Regions from separate parts of the Paenibacillus sp. J22P15 genome, predicted to be linked through region 2. Evidence: riboswitches for the same ligand, from Rfam matches in the RefSeq annotation. Region 2 holds a riboswitch; the other holds the start of a gene.
The links. Region 2 has a riboswitch for ZMP and ZTP ahead of rpiB (ribose 5-phosphate isomerase B). Riboswitches for the same ligand answer to the same signal wherever they lie in the genome.

Region 1 (7,554 bases), on a different contig from region 2:
TGGTCGTAGCAGGGTTAACCATAACCACGTGTAATCCCTTATCTGCTAACCAGTTGGCCAGGTTAAACCAGTAATGTCCGGTTGGCTCCATGCCGATGATGAGCTTCTTTAATCGGTGTTTCTGCAGTAACTCCGTCATCCAGCGGTTCAATTTTTCAAAGCCTTCCATGCTATTTGAGAATGAGAGATGTCGTTTGGAAACCACGATCCCTCGGAAATTCGTAGCTTGCGCGACATGCGTTTCTTTAGCCATGTCGATGCCTACGACGAGATGCGAGGTGGTAATTCGTTCAATCCGTTGATCCGGTTCGATCAGCCAACAAGCTAATCAGCCTAAGGAAATTCTGAAGTTGCGTCGGTTCCTATTAAGCTACACTGTTCGACACCCAGAATTCGCGATCACTCATTATGGTCCGTAAGCGTTGAAACACAAGCGATTGACTCGTGTACTCATAGTAGAAGCCCCGACTTACTGAATCTGCGATGATAAGTGCATCTTTGGGGTCGTTCTTTGATAGACTATTATCTCGATTTTCTTTATTGCGCTTCGTCGTAGCAGGGTTAACCATAACCACGTGTAATTCCTTATCTGCTAACCAGTTGGCCAGGTTAAACCAGTAATGTCCGGTTGGCTCCATGCCGATGATGAGCTTCTTTAGTCGGTGTTTCTGCTGTAACTCCGTCATCCAGCGACTCAATTTTTCAAAGCCTTCAATGCTATTTGAAAATGAGAGATGTCGTTTGGAAACCACGATCCCTCGGATATTCGTAGCTTGTGCGACATGCGTTTCTTTGGCCATGTCGATCCCTACGACAAGATGCGAGGTGGTAATTCGTTCAATCCGTTGATTTTGTACGTCTGATTGCTTAAAGTTCATAGTAATAGCGCCTCCTTGATGGTGTATTGGACAAACCCATCATACCGAGGCGCTCTTTTTTTTGACAAAGGCTATTTCTTAGCCTCAACAGGAATGTTTAGTTGAATGCTTATTTCGAATTTGGAATTGAATATCTTTATTTAAAACATTAACAAACTTTACTAACAATGCGATTTTGTTTTCAGCATTGATACGCTCCTAATAAAAGTCTGCTATTTCATTAATTGAATTGAATAGTGGCAATTCGAAAGGATCACCTTCAAATGGCTTTAGTACACCATTCTGCTCCGATTTGTACGTGTGAATGCAATGACCAATGCCCCTCTTAAATCTGCTGTATTGATAACTATTACGTAAGCAAACTGAAGGGTCGTTGTCATGTGTTTTTAGAATCGACAAACTATACTGTTTACGCTCTGTATTAATCACGGCTGAAATTCTCGGAGTAAAGTGCGGAGCATCAGGTTCAAACTCTCGAAGCATTAAAGATTGTTCAAAAGTCCGGTTATGCTGCAACCCATCATAAATAGTATCAGTTTGATCACCATTTGAGACAATATGCACGTCATCCCAATGCCGGATAGGATAATAAATAATGAGTGAAGGATCTTCCATCTGGGCGGGATCAAATGCTTTGTTCTTTACACTCCATCCATCCAGTTCCAAATACGCGGTTGCGGCTGTTTGCACTTCTCCCCATAATCCAATACACCTGTACATAATGCGACCCGGAAGGAGTCATACCTACGATGAGCGTTCTTCCCGGATATGGATTTTTAAACAAATCGTGTTGAATTGTTTTCATTTGCACTTGCTCCTCTCGAGTAAACATAAAGAGGTAAGGGGAATTTCCCCTTACCTCTGCCCAGGCGTACGGCTCCAACTTATATGCTCCCTCATGGATCTCCATGCTTCGCCAGTCACATATAAGTTCTAAATTACCTCTCATAATAACAATTACTGCCTATAAAATCAATTATTACAAGGATTAACTGGCACCAACCGCTACCACGTTAAACTGCCCGTTAGCTCAACGAGGCTGCCGTTTTGTTTCGGCAGCCTCGTTTTAATGTTTATGGAGCTAACGTTTCCCGTTAGTACAACAAGAAAAGAATTTTATCTGGCTATGCAACTGTATTACTGATAATCGTTAGAAAACCGTTCATTAACGCGTTATCAATTAACTGATTAATGGATTGACTTGCGGTATCACTAAACAAGTACCATTGTTTTTCCGCATCGTCATACATCAAAACCTTTGGGGAGCTTGACAAAGGTTCAGGTGGAAAAGATTCCATTAATGAGTAAATATCAAAGCGTTTTATGCTGTTCCCTATTTGATCTAAAAAATCATATTGCGCATTTTTATAATATGCCCCAGCTTGGACGAGATGAATCTGCCACGAGTAATCAGCTGGAGCTTCGACCTTGCTGCCTTTGTTTTCTACAAAAATATTATAAATTTCTTTGTAATAAGCATTCACATTAATTTGCTGTACTACGCCACCCATAGTCATGTGGTATTCCTGCTGCAATGCTTTCACTTTTATACCGTCTATGATTAATGGCTCGGTATCAACGGTTACGATGGAGTTTTTATAATTGACTGTGCAGCCAAATGCTTCTGAAATAAAGCGAAGTGGAACGATTGTGCGATTATTTTTTATATATGGTTTTACATCAAGCAGTACCGTTTTACCGTTTATGATTGCTGTACTGCTGTTTGGTTTTAATGTTACTTGCATATTGCTTTTAGTGAGAGTAATTTCAGAATTCGACCAATGGACCTTAGCCCCCAAATTTTCACTGATAACACGTAAAGGAACCATTGTACGATTATTCTTAATTTCGGCTTTCACATCGGATGCAATAGCAAAACCATCAACTTTTATTTGAATGTCTGTGTCTGCTGCATAAGTAGTTGACGATGTAATGATTAGAATCAATGCAAAGAGTACTCCCGATAAAACCTTTTTCATTCTAATAGCTCCTTTTATCAAAATTAAATGTGGAAGCTATTTGCCCCAACATTTTTTTGTTCTAGCACTCCTTTCCAAGAGGGTTGTTAATCGGCGGAAGGATCTCCATGTCTGATACTCCTGGAATTCATCATACCCGTAAGTATAGACGCACATCGTTAATAAAAAGTTCCTTTTTTATACAGTTAAATATTAAGCTATACTGCGCGTTAGCTCAATAAAATGAGCAGGCCACCGCAGCGCCTGCTCATCATGTGTGTTTTTCAACTATCGTTTCCCGTTAGCTTAATCACGAAACATTTATTCGATTTTTATTTATCAAAAGGAAGACCGCGAAACCGATAATGTTAAAAAACAAGAAAATCAACGTCCATAAGACACTTGCCTTCCTTGTCGTATGGAACGCAAAGATAATTGCCCAAATTGTGAATAAAGCCCAATAAAGAGCGATTCCCAAAACCAGAATTAAAATGGATATTACATAGTAACCGAATGCTGACGTGTAAACAAACCATTTCCCCATGCCGTTACCGCCGCGATTGTATCCTGCCCATAGCCATTTTGGCGAATCGACTTCTTCAGAGTAGGAATAAACAGGCTTAGCATTATCCAAGTAATTAAATAATTCCTCCCCCTCTAAAGGATTTCCATCCAAACCCTCGGTATAATAAATTTCTACATTGTGAACTCTCTTATTGCTTTGTATGATGGATTCAACTTCTTTTTTTACTTCTTCTGTAATTGATTCGTGGTCTTTTAGACTGTCAATTATCTTTTCGTTAAATCGGTGAGGAAAATCATGACTTATCAAATAATCTCGCTGGTAGAGAAATTGAAACGAAAATATAGAGACGATAAGTACCGTAAAAGCTGCAAGCAACACCCCTTTTGCAAATATCTTTTGTTTGTGATAAAGCTGAGAAATCTCGGAACGCAATTCCTGTTCTCCACCAAAACGTTCCATTGCGAGTTGAACTGCTTCCTGTTCCGATTTCCCTTCTTTCTTCAATTCGTGAACTGCTTCTAGAAGGTGGCTTCTCATTTCACCTTTTAATTCTTTTATTTCTTTTTTGTTTCCGCTAGCGTTTTGATAAACAGAATCGACAAATACTTCGATTTGCTTCATTTCCTATCTCCTCCCTCCAAAAATGAATCAATTATTCCTTTGATGAACCGCCATTCCAAGCGTTTTTCTGTGAATGTCTCTTCACCCAAGGGCGTGATTCTATAATATTTCCTTCTTCCGCCTGGTCCTTGCTCGTCACTCCAGTAAGAAGTAATCCACTGATTCTTTTCCAGTCGCTTCAGTGACAAGTAAAGCGTGCCTTCTTTCAATTCGAATTGTCCTCTGCTATTTTCTCGTACTGATTTGGCAAGTTCGTAACCGTACATTTCTTTGTTGTACAACAGGGAGAGTATTATTGTGTCTATATGACCTTTTAATACCTCTTTATTAACTTCCAAAATCTCACCTCCATATCCCACAGCAATTGTAATCATTTGTAATCTATTTATAATACATACTACTCTATAATGCAAGGTATTGATTAACGACAAAAAGAGCAGTTTCTGCCCAATGGCGTTGAAACTAACTGCCCGTTAGCTTAACAAACCGATAGCAATACTCTTGGAAAATGAAGGTGATTAGCTGGTATCCAGCGAAATATTAATCTTAATTGATGATATGACATTACGGGGGTAAACAAATGAGTGAATTTACTTCAGGCAGTCTTGTATTGAATAAACATAGGAAAGCTATCGAAGACTTCAATCCCATTTTTATAAAACCGCTTAATGACAAATGGAGCGTGTTTTTTACGGAAGGTACAGAAGTTAGTGACACCTATCCTGAGGATATTATAAAAATGACTGCTGGCGTACCTGTATTATACTTTTATAATTTCGAAGACCACGGCTGGGGTTTCACCATCCTTCATCAAAGCAGAGTTGTATCTGCATTCGATTATTCGTATGAGGAAGATGAAATTGAATTACAGAATTATGTACAAGAACGGTTTCCTGAAGAAGAAGCTATTGAATTACTCTATGTGAACCCTGATTCAGACGCTTTTAGGGTTAAAATACTTGAGGAATTCTATATGGAACATAGTAAGGAAGAAAAAGTAAAGAAACTTATTATGAGTCTTGACGTGGATGCTTTTGCGTTATTCAACATCGATTCGGGTGGACTTGATAGACTGCGAGATATGTTCCGTATTGAGTCGTTGGTCAGTCTTCAAGATCGTTTTACCTTGATTGACGACTTCAAAGCGACCATAGATATCAAGGAAATGTGCTGGATCCGTGCAGATCGGATAGAGAATCTGATGAATTAACAACTGCCAACTGCCTCTCGATTGAATCATTAAGCTGCATTAGCCGCTAGCCCAAACCTGAAATTAAGTTCGGGCTAGCGGCTATTTTGTTGAACTAACGTTCCCCGTTAGTTTAACAAAGGCTACGGCATTTACCGCCCCACTAATCCAACTACCCTAATAACCATGTTTTATTTACGAGCGTCTTTTCCTACAACCTGGTTTGATACAGCATCGATGTAAATCCCTATTGCCCCAATTAAATCGTCTTGATTTGTCTTAAAGGTAACCTTATAAATGTTATTTGATGTCTTTATAGAGTCCTTCTTAATTGGCACTTGTTCAAAACTCGATTTATCTATGGGGGCTTCCTTCCAGTCGCCGATAACAGTTTCTTTCGCGTTGTCACTTACTTGTTCCCAAGCAATTTTTCTTAATACACTATCATCACTAGGTATTCGATCTTCAAAGGGAATAGAGGAACTGATCGGTATCGAAACTGGTTCCTCTGTCTCAACTGATTTCGATACCTGTATATTATTTTCCTTATCCTTTTGAAAATTACCACAGCCTGATAGGAATAAAATCAACAGTGCAGTACCAATAAAAACTGGTCTCATTAAGTTCATATGTAAACCTCCTTTGCATTTACAGACGATCAATGAGAAGTTATGTTGCACTATCCTCCCGTTAGCTTAACAAATAAAGGGAGCAGTTGCCGCAGCAAACTCCTCCTTGTTTGTTCAACTATAGTACCCGTTGGTTCAATGAATTTATCAATATTGGGCATAATTTGTTACTCGGTCTCTGTGATTTTTTGTATTTCCCCCGAACGTCTATCAATGTAGAGCCATGTAATTTCCTTAACAGCATCTACTGGAGATAAGTATACAACCCAAAAATCCCTTTCCCTGCTTATCCCTTCAACGTTCCATTTAAACGATTGACTAGCGATATATCTTTCAAGATTTGCCTTGATTCCACTTTTGATACTGTGAAGAAATCATAAAGTAATACGGTCGTGATGATAATGGCTGTCACAAGCAAAATACTGCCACTAATTTTCTTCATAACTTTACCTCACGAATTTACTTTGGTTAGTTAGTCAGTCTATACGTCTATATGGACATTTAGTTGCGGCTGGCTACTGCCACGCTCTACTGCCCGTTAGTGTAATGAAAAATGGAGCAACTGCCGACTGAACTGCACCCCGTCAAGTAGACAGAACAATAAATAAAAGTCAATTAAGCGGCCTTAGTCCTGTATTCCATCGGACTGAGGCCGTTTAGTTTTGCTTGTAACCGTTCGTTATTGTAAAAGTGGATATAGGCCTCAATGTCTCGCGCGAGCTCCTCAAAGGTATGGTACGAGTGTAAAAAATACTTCTCACATTTTAGGGTTCCCCAGAAAGATTCCATTGGGCCGTTATCAATGCACTGCCAATTCGGGACATACTCTGAGACAGTTGGTTTTCGTCCAAGAGCTCTTTGAAGTCGAGTGAGGTGTATTGAAATCCCCTGTCGCTATGAAGCATAGGCTTGCTTCCTGGTGCAGCTTGTAAGGCTAGTTTCAACGTCTGGAATACAAGTGGATTGTTATTGGAATACCCCATTACATAGGAGACGATGGATTTATCATGAAGATCGAGAATAGCGCTTAAATACGCTTTCTGACCATGGCCGTATTTGAATTCCGTCACATCAGTTACCCACTTCTCATTTGGTGCTGTAGCTTGGAACTTGTGATTTAACATGTTCTCGGCCACTTGCTGCGGAGTGGAATACCCATATTTCTTTTTCTTCCTGCGGATGACCGACTGGATTCCCTTTACCTTCATCAGCCGGTATACGCGATTGTGATTAATCGTTTTTTTCGTTTGGCTGCGCATGTGCAGCGTTAATTGATGATATCCAAAGATATGTTCTACTTTCTCATAAATGGTCATCATGACTTGCGTCAACTCTGCGTTCTCCTGTTCACGCGAACTGGGTTTGCGATTTAGCCACTTGTAGTAGCTTGAGCGTGCTATACCTTCAATTTCACACAGAAGCTGAACACTGAACAACGCTTCTTCCCGAAGCGCTTGAATGGCAAGATAAACGTTCTCTTGGCGATATTGGCTTAACTTCGCCTCCTTTGAAATTCCCGTAGCTTTTTTAGAAATGCATATTCCGCTCGAAGCCGCTCCATCTCGTACTCCATCTTCTTCATCTCGAGTTTCTGTTGTTCTCCTCCGTTAATTCTTCTGACGCTTTCTTACGTCCTCGGCCATCCTTTAATGCTTCATGACCGCCAGTTTCGAATTTTTTACCCACTGATACACTTGTTGGTAGGAGACCTGAAAGTGCCCTGCTGTCTGCTGATAATCCTGTTGATGTGCCA
Region 2 (7,554 bases):
CAAAGCCAGTATTATTTTGACCGCCGCCAGTCACAAACATATCCAAGTAAGTCATTGGATCGTTATAATCTGCTCCCCAGCCAGCGCGAGAAATGTCATAGTTCATTGATGAACGGTTTTCCAATAGAACTGGGAACTCTTGGTTCTCGATACCAACCTCAATACCAAGATTTATACGCCACATTTCAACAATTGCTTCAGCAATTTTCTTATGTCCATCACTTGTGTTGAAAGTTAGTGTAACTTTAGGGAACTTATCAAGCTTAAGCTCAGATAGTCCTTCAGCTAGCAATTTCTTAGCTGCCTCCACATCTTCAGTGAAGAAATCATCTTTCACTTCTGTACGGTAATCTACCTTCTCACCAATGATGCCTGGTGGAACGAAACCGAATGATGGAACCTCGCCAGCCATCGTTACGCTCTCAACGATTGCTTGACGGTCAATAGCCATCGCAAGTGCTTTACGAACTTTCACATTGTTGAAAGGAGCTTTCTCCGTATTGAACTGGTAGTAGTACGAGCTTGCAATACCTTTTGTATAGAACTCATCCTTCTTCGATTCTTTTAGAACCGGGATTTGTTCAGCTGGAATTTCACCTGTTGGTTTACCTGTGTAGTCAAGTTTATCAGTCTCATAGTTCGCAAGCTCAGTTGCAGAATCAGAGATCATTGAAAATTCAACAGCAGAAAACTTCACTTGGTCTTTATCATAGTAGTTATCGTTCGGAACGAGCTTGATTGACGTATTGTGCTGCCATTCGCTCATTTTGAAAGGACCGTTACCGATGATTGTTTTCGCATCAGCTGCCCAAGCGGCATTGTCCTTCACCGATTGATGAACAGGATTGTACACGGAGAACGATGTTAGGCTCAAGAAATAAGGAGTAGGCGCATTAAGCTTAACTTCAAGCGTTTGAGCATCCAGCGCTTTAACACCTACGCCATCAGCATTGTCCACTTTACTTTCGTTATAATCTTGTGCGCCAACGATGTAGTAAAATTGGTACGCATAAGTTGAACCTACATTAGGATCAATTGCGCGTTTCCAAGAAAATTCATAGTCATTTGCTGTAACCGGGTCACCATTGCTCCATTTTGCATCCTTGCGGATTGTAAATGTATAGGTTTTGCCATCTTCCGATTTTACCCATTTTTCTGCAGTAGCCGGAATGGACTCGCCATTCTCGTTTTTACGTGTCAAACCTTCGTAAATTCCAGTTGCCAAAGTACCCGACACATTGTCTTCCATCAGTGCAGGATCAAGAGTAGACGGCTCAGAGTGAATATTCATACGGAATGGTTTCGCTTCGGATGTCTCGCCGGAAGTTCCTCCGTTTGTATTGCCGTTGTTGCCCGCTTCTGGTTTCGGCGTACAACCTACAGCGACAATAGCAAGAATGAGTAAAGCAGCAATAAATGATAAAGCAGACTTTCTTGTTCTCATTGTAATCCTCCCGTTTTTTTCTCTACTGTGTTCAACTTGGGTAAAATCGTTCAACGCACGCGCTTCGTTTACAAACATTTGCATCAAAAACTAGTTTGTCCAATGCAAATATACGTATCCTCTTGAGCAGCGCTGAATACCATCCCCATTTAAACAATGAGATAAATGTTTTATAATATTTTTCACTATACAACCATGTTAATTATTTATCAAGAATATGTAAGCTGTAAATTTTTGTTTCAATATACTTTTATACACTTTTCTTTAGCGCATTAACGCGTTTATTCAATTAATTAATCTGTTGCTTTAATGCTTCACAGCGTTTATTCGATTAATTATGATGTTAATTTTTAAAATTATTATTTTGCCAGTTAATATTTAACAAATTTAGGTCTTAATTTATAAATTACGATTTAAAACATATATTCTTTTATATTCCATTTAAATCCATCATATATCGTTTTCAAGCGGTATATTTCATGAAAATACTGCATATCCACTTCAATCATAGCAAAAACCTCTGATTTTATTCATTAATTATTTTCTGGAAAAATAGATGTAACGCCCTTCACTTTTACTATTAAATACAACCTCATTACATCTGAATCACTTATACATTTATTATTCCTGTACAAATTTTCATAAAAAATAGTTGTACACGATTAAAACAGCAAAAAAGACCTAACGGCGCATATGCACCGTGTAGGTCCTAATTTAAAGTAATAAATATTTGAAATTAGTAAGTCATACCTGGATAAAGCGGATATTGCGCCGTAAGATCACGAACCATACCACGAGCTTTAGCAAGCACATCTTGATCTTGCGGGCTGTTAAGCACGAGTGTAATAACTTCAGCAATAACCTTCATTGCGCTCTCTTCCATGCCGCGAGCGGTTGCTGCTGGTGTACCAATACGAATACCAGAAGTAACGAACGGACTAGTTGGATCGAATGGAATCGCATTTTTGTTAACGGTAATGCCTACTTCATCAAGAACATGCTCAGCAGCTTTGCCTGTAATGTTCAGACTGCGTGTATCAAGCAGCATCAAGTGGTTGTCTGTACCGCCGGAAACGATGTTGAAACCTTTTGCAACAAGCTCTTCGGAAAGGACTTTCGCATTTTTGACCACTTGTGTTGCATATTGTTTGAATTCAGGTTTAAGCGCTTCGCCGAAAGCAACAGCTTTCGCAGCAATAATATGCATCAATGGACCACCTTGTGAACCAGGGAAAACAGCTTTATCGATAGCTGCAGCCCAAGGTTGACGACAAAGGATCATACCGCCGCGAGGACCGCGAAGGGTTTTGTGTGTTGTCGTTGTTACGAAATGTGCATGCGGCACTGGGCTCGGATGAAGGCCAGCTGCAACTAAACCAGCGATATGAGCCATATCAACCATGAACAATGCGCCAACATCAGTAGCGATTTTGCCAAGCTTCTCGAAATCGATAGTACGCGGATATGCACTTGCGCCTGCCACGATTAAACGAGGACGGTGTTTGAAAGCAAGCTTGCGAACTTCTTCGTAATCGATTGTGAAGGAATCCTCTTGTACGCCATAAGCCACGAAGTTGTAAAGCAAGCCGGATGCATTAACAGGGCTGCCGTGAGTCAAGTGACCGCCATGTGCGAGGTTCATACCTAGAACCGTGTCGCCAGGCTTCAAAGCTGCAAGGTAAACTGCCATGTTCGCTTGTGCGCCGGAGTGAGGCTGCACGTTCGCATGTTCAGCACCGAATAGCTCTTTCGCACGGTTACGAGCGATATCTTCAACGATATCCACATGCTCACAGCCGCCGTAGAAACGTTTGCTTGGGTAACCTTCTGCATATTTGTTCGTTAGTACGCTGCCCATTGCTTCTAATACTGCTTCACTAACAATGTTCTCGGATGCGATAAGCTCGATATTATCACGCTGACGCGTAAGCTCGAGTCCTAATGCTTTCAATACTTCTGGGTCTTGTTTGCGCAAATTTTCCATGATCAAATTCCTCCTCAAATTAGACAGCCTATATTATTAAATGGTTTATAAAATAAAATCATCATGGCTCATCACGCAGCTATTCGCATGCTCCAGTCGATTGCTCTGCCGTAATACTCGTGTCCTGCTCGTATACTGCGCGGGAACCGCCGATTAATTTCGGTCTTGTAACGGCCATCGTAACATGGGCTTCCCCAATCTCACGGATGGACGGACGAACTGGAACAGCTACGCGCTTCAGATGCATGCCAATGAAACTATCACCGATATCGATGCCTGCATGTGCTTGTACCGTTTCCACCAAACAAGGCTCCTTCAGCTGACGATAGGCGTATGCCGCCATGGATCCGCCTGCTTTCGGCACAGGAATTGCACCAACAATTTCGAAGCCCCATCGCTGTGCAACAGCTAGATCAATTACAAGCGCGCGATTCAAATGCTCGCAGCACTGATAAACTGGAATGAAACCTACCTCGCGTCGAACAGCTTCCACGCCTGCGTAAATCTGTGCAGCCGTCTCCATCGTTCCTGCAGTCCCAATGCGGTGACCGAGCACCTCACTAGTACTTACACCGATTACAAGCAGCTGACTCATAACAAGCCCGCCTGCCGACACCAGCTCTCGAACAATGACTTCTACCTGCTCTGCAATGACTCCAAGCTGTACGTTTTCGTTTACGCTCATTGCGATGGCCCCCTAATTAGGACTGGCTGCTGTACTTTTCTTCAATTTGTTTCACTTTATTTACTCGACCGACATGACGCTCCCCGTTCGAGAACGGTGTTTCCAGCCATATACGAACGATTTCCAAAGCCATTCCAGGACCAACAACACGTTCCCCAAGCGCCAAAACATTCGTATCGTTATGCTCCCGTGTTGCTTTGGCTGAGAACATATCATTCACGAGTGCACAACGGATACCGCGTACTTTATTAGCTGCAATCGACATACCAATTCCAGTTCCGCAAATTAGAATACCGCGCTCTGCTTTGCCGCTCGTAACAAGGTCGCATACGGGCAATGCATAGTCTGGATAATCAACCGATTGGTCACAGTTGCAACCAACATCTTCAATTTCATGACCAAGCGATTGAAGATAAGGTACAACCTCGTCCTTCAAACGGTAGCCTGCATGATCGGCACCAATAGCAATTTTCAACGTAAAAGACCTCCTTAGAAATGAAACATCACAGTGCTAGTATACCTATTTTTGCTCAAAAAGACGAAAAAAGAGCAAGACATGCTAATTAGCATGCTGCTCTTTGCCCAGGCGACCGGCCGTATATTCCGATGCTCCACCGTGGTTACCCACTTCCGTCGCCAGTTACATCGGAAACCGTATATTGTCAGTTTATTATAACTGAGACATCTTCAAAAATCAATCCATACTAGCTTAACCCGCTAAAGCTTTCCTCGGGAGATTCATCTTACGTTACGCAGTATTATTTTTTGGTCAGCTTATCCAGCAGCTTCACAAGCGCATCCTCAATTTCATTGGCGCTGCTATTGTAAATTGCGAGCGAACCGCCAAAAGGATCTCCAATATCGAAGCTTGGTATTCTGCGCTCCAGCTCAAGCAAACGTCTTCTTTCTTCCCCAGTCAGCTGCTGACCAAGCGCTTGCTTCATATGGAGCTCTGAATACAACTGCTCCAGCTCCTCAATATCAGCGAGCACACGAGCATCCAGATTCGCATATTCCTTTAACGTATAAACTTTATCGACTGCCTCAGGGTGCCATTGCAGCAGCCCGCGCTTATGGTTGACTGTCATAGTCAAAATAATGTCAGCCCAGCCAACTGCCTCGCTTGTCAGTGCAAGCGAGGTGCTCTTGTGTTCAATATCCCGTTGTTTAAGTGTTTCCACTGCTTGAGCTGACACCGGCAGACCATCGATGGTGGAAATGCCTGCGGAACGAACAGCGACGGTAATCCCTCTCAAAGCAGCCATCCGGCGCAGCATTGCTTCTGCCATCGGCGAGCGGCATGTATTGCCGGTACAAACAAATAAAATACGTTTCACACTGCCCACTCCTTTTGCATTCTATTACAAGCTCTTTATCGATTAAAAAATAAACAAGATGCCGAATACGAACAATATCCCTCCGCCAATAGCCTCTCCATACTCACCAAGTTGGCCGCTCACCTTACGACCAAGCATTAAGCCAAATATAGACATTAGCCCGCCGAGCAGACCAATAAGCAGTACCGTCATCCACATGTTAGCTGCGAACATACCGAGCGTAATTCCTACCGAGAAGGAGTCGATGCTGACACTAAGAGAAAGGACGAGCAAACCCCATAAAGATTTATGATCAAAGGATTGCACCTCTTCCCCGCGCAGTGAGCTATAAATCATATGTCCTCCGAGCAGCACCAGTAAGATCCCTGCCGCAGTCGTGGCAACATCTCCGAGGAGGGCACCAACGTATTGCCCTGTAAAAATGCCTGCCAGCGGCATCAGAATATGGAACAACGCAATCACAACGCCCAGCTTCAAAACATCCCTCAGCCGAATGCCTTTGAGACCAATGCCAAGCCCCAGAGAAAATGCGTCTAGACTGAGTGCCACCGCAATAATGAGCAGCGTCAAAAACTGTCCAGCCTGCAATTGTGCTTCTACCACAGTCTATCTCCTCCATGTCCGCCTGTTTTCTTTACCAAACATATGCGGACATGAGGACAAACATACTACAGCTGCATCAAGCTAATTTATTATTAAAAGTATGATTCTAAAACAATTGCACAATTTCCACCTATACACGAGTTATTCGGTTACCTGCCGCTTTAACAAGTCTATTCATTAGCGCTGCGCCAATGCCCATCTCATCGCAGCCCTCTGCCCAAATGCGCTGCACACCAGCTCCGTCAAAATTACGCAATGCTGCATACAGCTGATGCGCGGCTTCGCCAAGCTCCGCTTCACTTCCTAAGGTCAATACGAGGTCTGCTTCATATCGCTGCAGCCTCTCTTCAAAGGCAAGCACACCCGTTATCTCACCGCGCGCCCTCGCGTCTGCCGCCTGTTCTTGAATGTAAGCTACGACAGCTTCAGAGTCTCCCTGTACAAGCTCGAGCTCACCCTGCGGTGCATAATGCGTATATTTCATGCCCGGAGAACGCGGAGCTGTCTCTGGTTCTTCTACCGAACCGCTCTCGATTATCGCAGAGGGTACAGCTGCCCGCAGCGCTTCAAGTGTAATTCCGCCTGGTCGCAAAATACGGATACCATGCTCGCCATTGAGCTCAATTACAGTCGATTCCAAACCGACACCCGTCGCGCCGTCATCCACAAGACCATCGATGCGCCCATCTAAATCCTCGAGTACATGCTCGGCGAGCGTAGGGCTTGGTCTTCCTGACCGATTTGCACTCGGCGCAGCAACCGGACACGCTGACAACTCAAGCAATGCAAGCGCCGTTCTATGATCCGGAATCCGAATACCCACGGTAGATAGCCCTGCGGTCACGAGCGGCGAGAGCACATGATCACGAACCGGCAGCACAATGGTAAGCGGTCCCGGCCAAAAATGGTCCATAAGCGCCGAGGCCAGCGCTGGATACGGCAGCACTAGCTCATCTAGTTGCTTTCGATCAGCAATATGCACAATTAAGGGGTTGTCCGATGGACGCCCCTTTGCAGTGAAAATTCGTTCGACTGCCGCTGTACATCTTGCATCTGCTCCAAGCCCATAAACAGTCTCTGTCGGGAAAGCAATCAGGCCGCCTTCTCTTAAATGATTCGCAGCTTCCGAAATCTCCCTATGCAGTTGATTATCATGAGCCTGCTTCACGTGCCATACGTTTGTTATCGTCATCTCTATCCTTCAATCCTTGCTTCAAAATGAAATGGTCTAGTCTTTCGCTTATTATAGCATAAGCGTCCATAAACGAGCAGAAACGACAGCTGCGTCTTCACCATTCAAGGCGCAGCTCTCGTTTCTTATGAAAACAATGATTTAATCCAATCGATGAAAGATTTGATCATTTCCCAAAGAAAAAACTTTGCTTCCGGCGCTTCTCCTTGTATTGGTGCGTCAGCAGGAACAGTTTCCAGCGAGGCTGTCTTCACTGTCGAAGCATCTGCGGCAACGGCTTCAGTCTCAGCTTTAGGCGCTGCCAATGCC

Region 1: it holds a riboswitch for ZMP and ZTP, as region 2 does, so the genes downstream of both, AC0YN6_RS30010 (IMP cyclohydrolase) here and rpiB (ribose 5-phosphate isomerase B) in region 2, are expected to answer to the same signal.

Annotation. Positions count from the first base shown of each region.
Region 1 covers NZ_JBWDNT010000036.1:4,733-12,286, reverse strand. Annotated here, with positions in the region: partial or broken gene AC0YN6_RS30025 (IS110 family transposase) at 1-316, opposite strand, end outside; partial or broken gene AC0YN6_RS30020 (IS110 family transposase) at 372-878, opposite strand; gene AC0YN6_RS30015 (IMP cyclohydrolase) at 1,077-1,568, opposite strand; gene AC0YN6_RS30010 (IMP cyclohydrolase) at 1,504-1,683, opposite strand; ZMP/ZTP riboswitch at 1,735-1,812, opposite strand; gene AC0YN6_RS30005 (copper amine oxidase N-terminal domain-containing protein) at 2,003-2,857, opposite strand; gene AC0YN6_RS30000 (permease prefix domain 1-containing protein) at 3,147-3,983, opposite strand; gene AC0YN6_RS29995 (PadR family transcriptional regulator) at 3,980-4,321, opposite strand; gene AC0YN6_RS29990 (hypothetical protein) at 4,564-5,193, shown strand; gene AC0YN6_RS29985 (hypothetical protein) at 5,364-5,801, opposite strand; gene AC0YN6_RS29980 (hypothetical protein) at 6,088-6,243, opposite strand; gene AC0YN6_RS29975 (IS3 family transposase) at 6,417-6,590, opposite strand; gene AC0YN6_RS29970 (IS3 family transposase) at 6,566-7,315, opposite strand; gene AC0YN6_RS29965 (helix-turn-helix domain-containing protein) at 7,448-7,554, opposite strand, start outside.
Region 2 covers NZ_JBWDNT010000006.1:159,672-167,225, forward strand. Annotated here, with positions in the region: gene AC0YN6_RS15620 (peptide ABC transporter substrate-binding protein) at 1-1,444, opposite strand, end outside; gene AC0YN6_RS15625 (serine hydroxymethyltransferase) at 2,181-3,428, opposite strand; gene AC0YN6_RS15630 (TIGR01440 family protein) at 3,508-4,113, opposite strand; gene rpiB (ribose 5-phosphate isomerase B) at 4,130-4,588, opposite strand; ZMP/ZTP riboswitch at 4,687-4,767, opposite strand; gene AC0YN6_RS15640 (low molecular weight protein arginine phosphatase) at 4,872-5,450, opposite strand; gene AC0YN6_RS15645 (manganese efflux pump MntP) at 5,493-6,053, opposite strand; gene AC0YN6_RS15650 (L-threonylcarbamoyladenylate synthase) at 6,184-7,245, opposite strand; gene spoIIR (stage II sporulation protein R) at 7,371-7,554, opposite strand, start outside.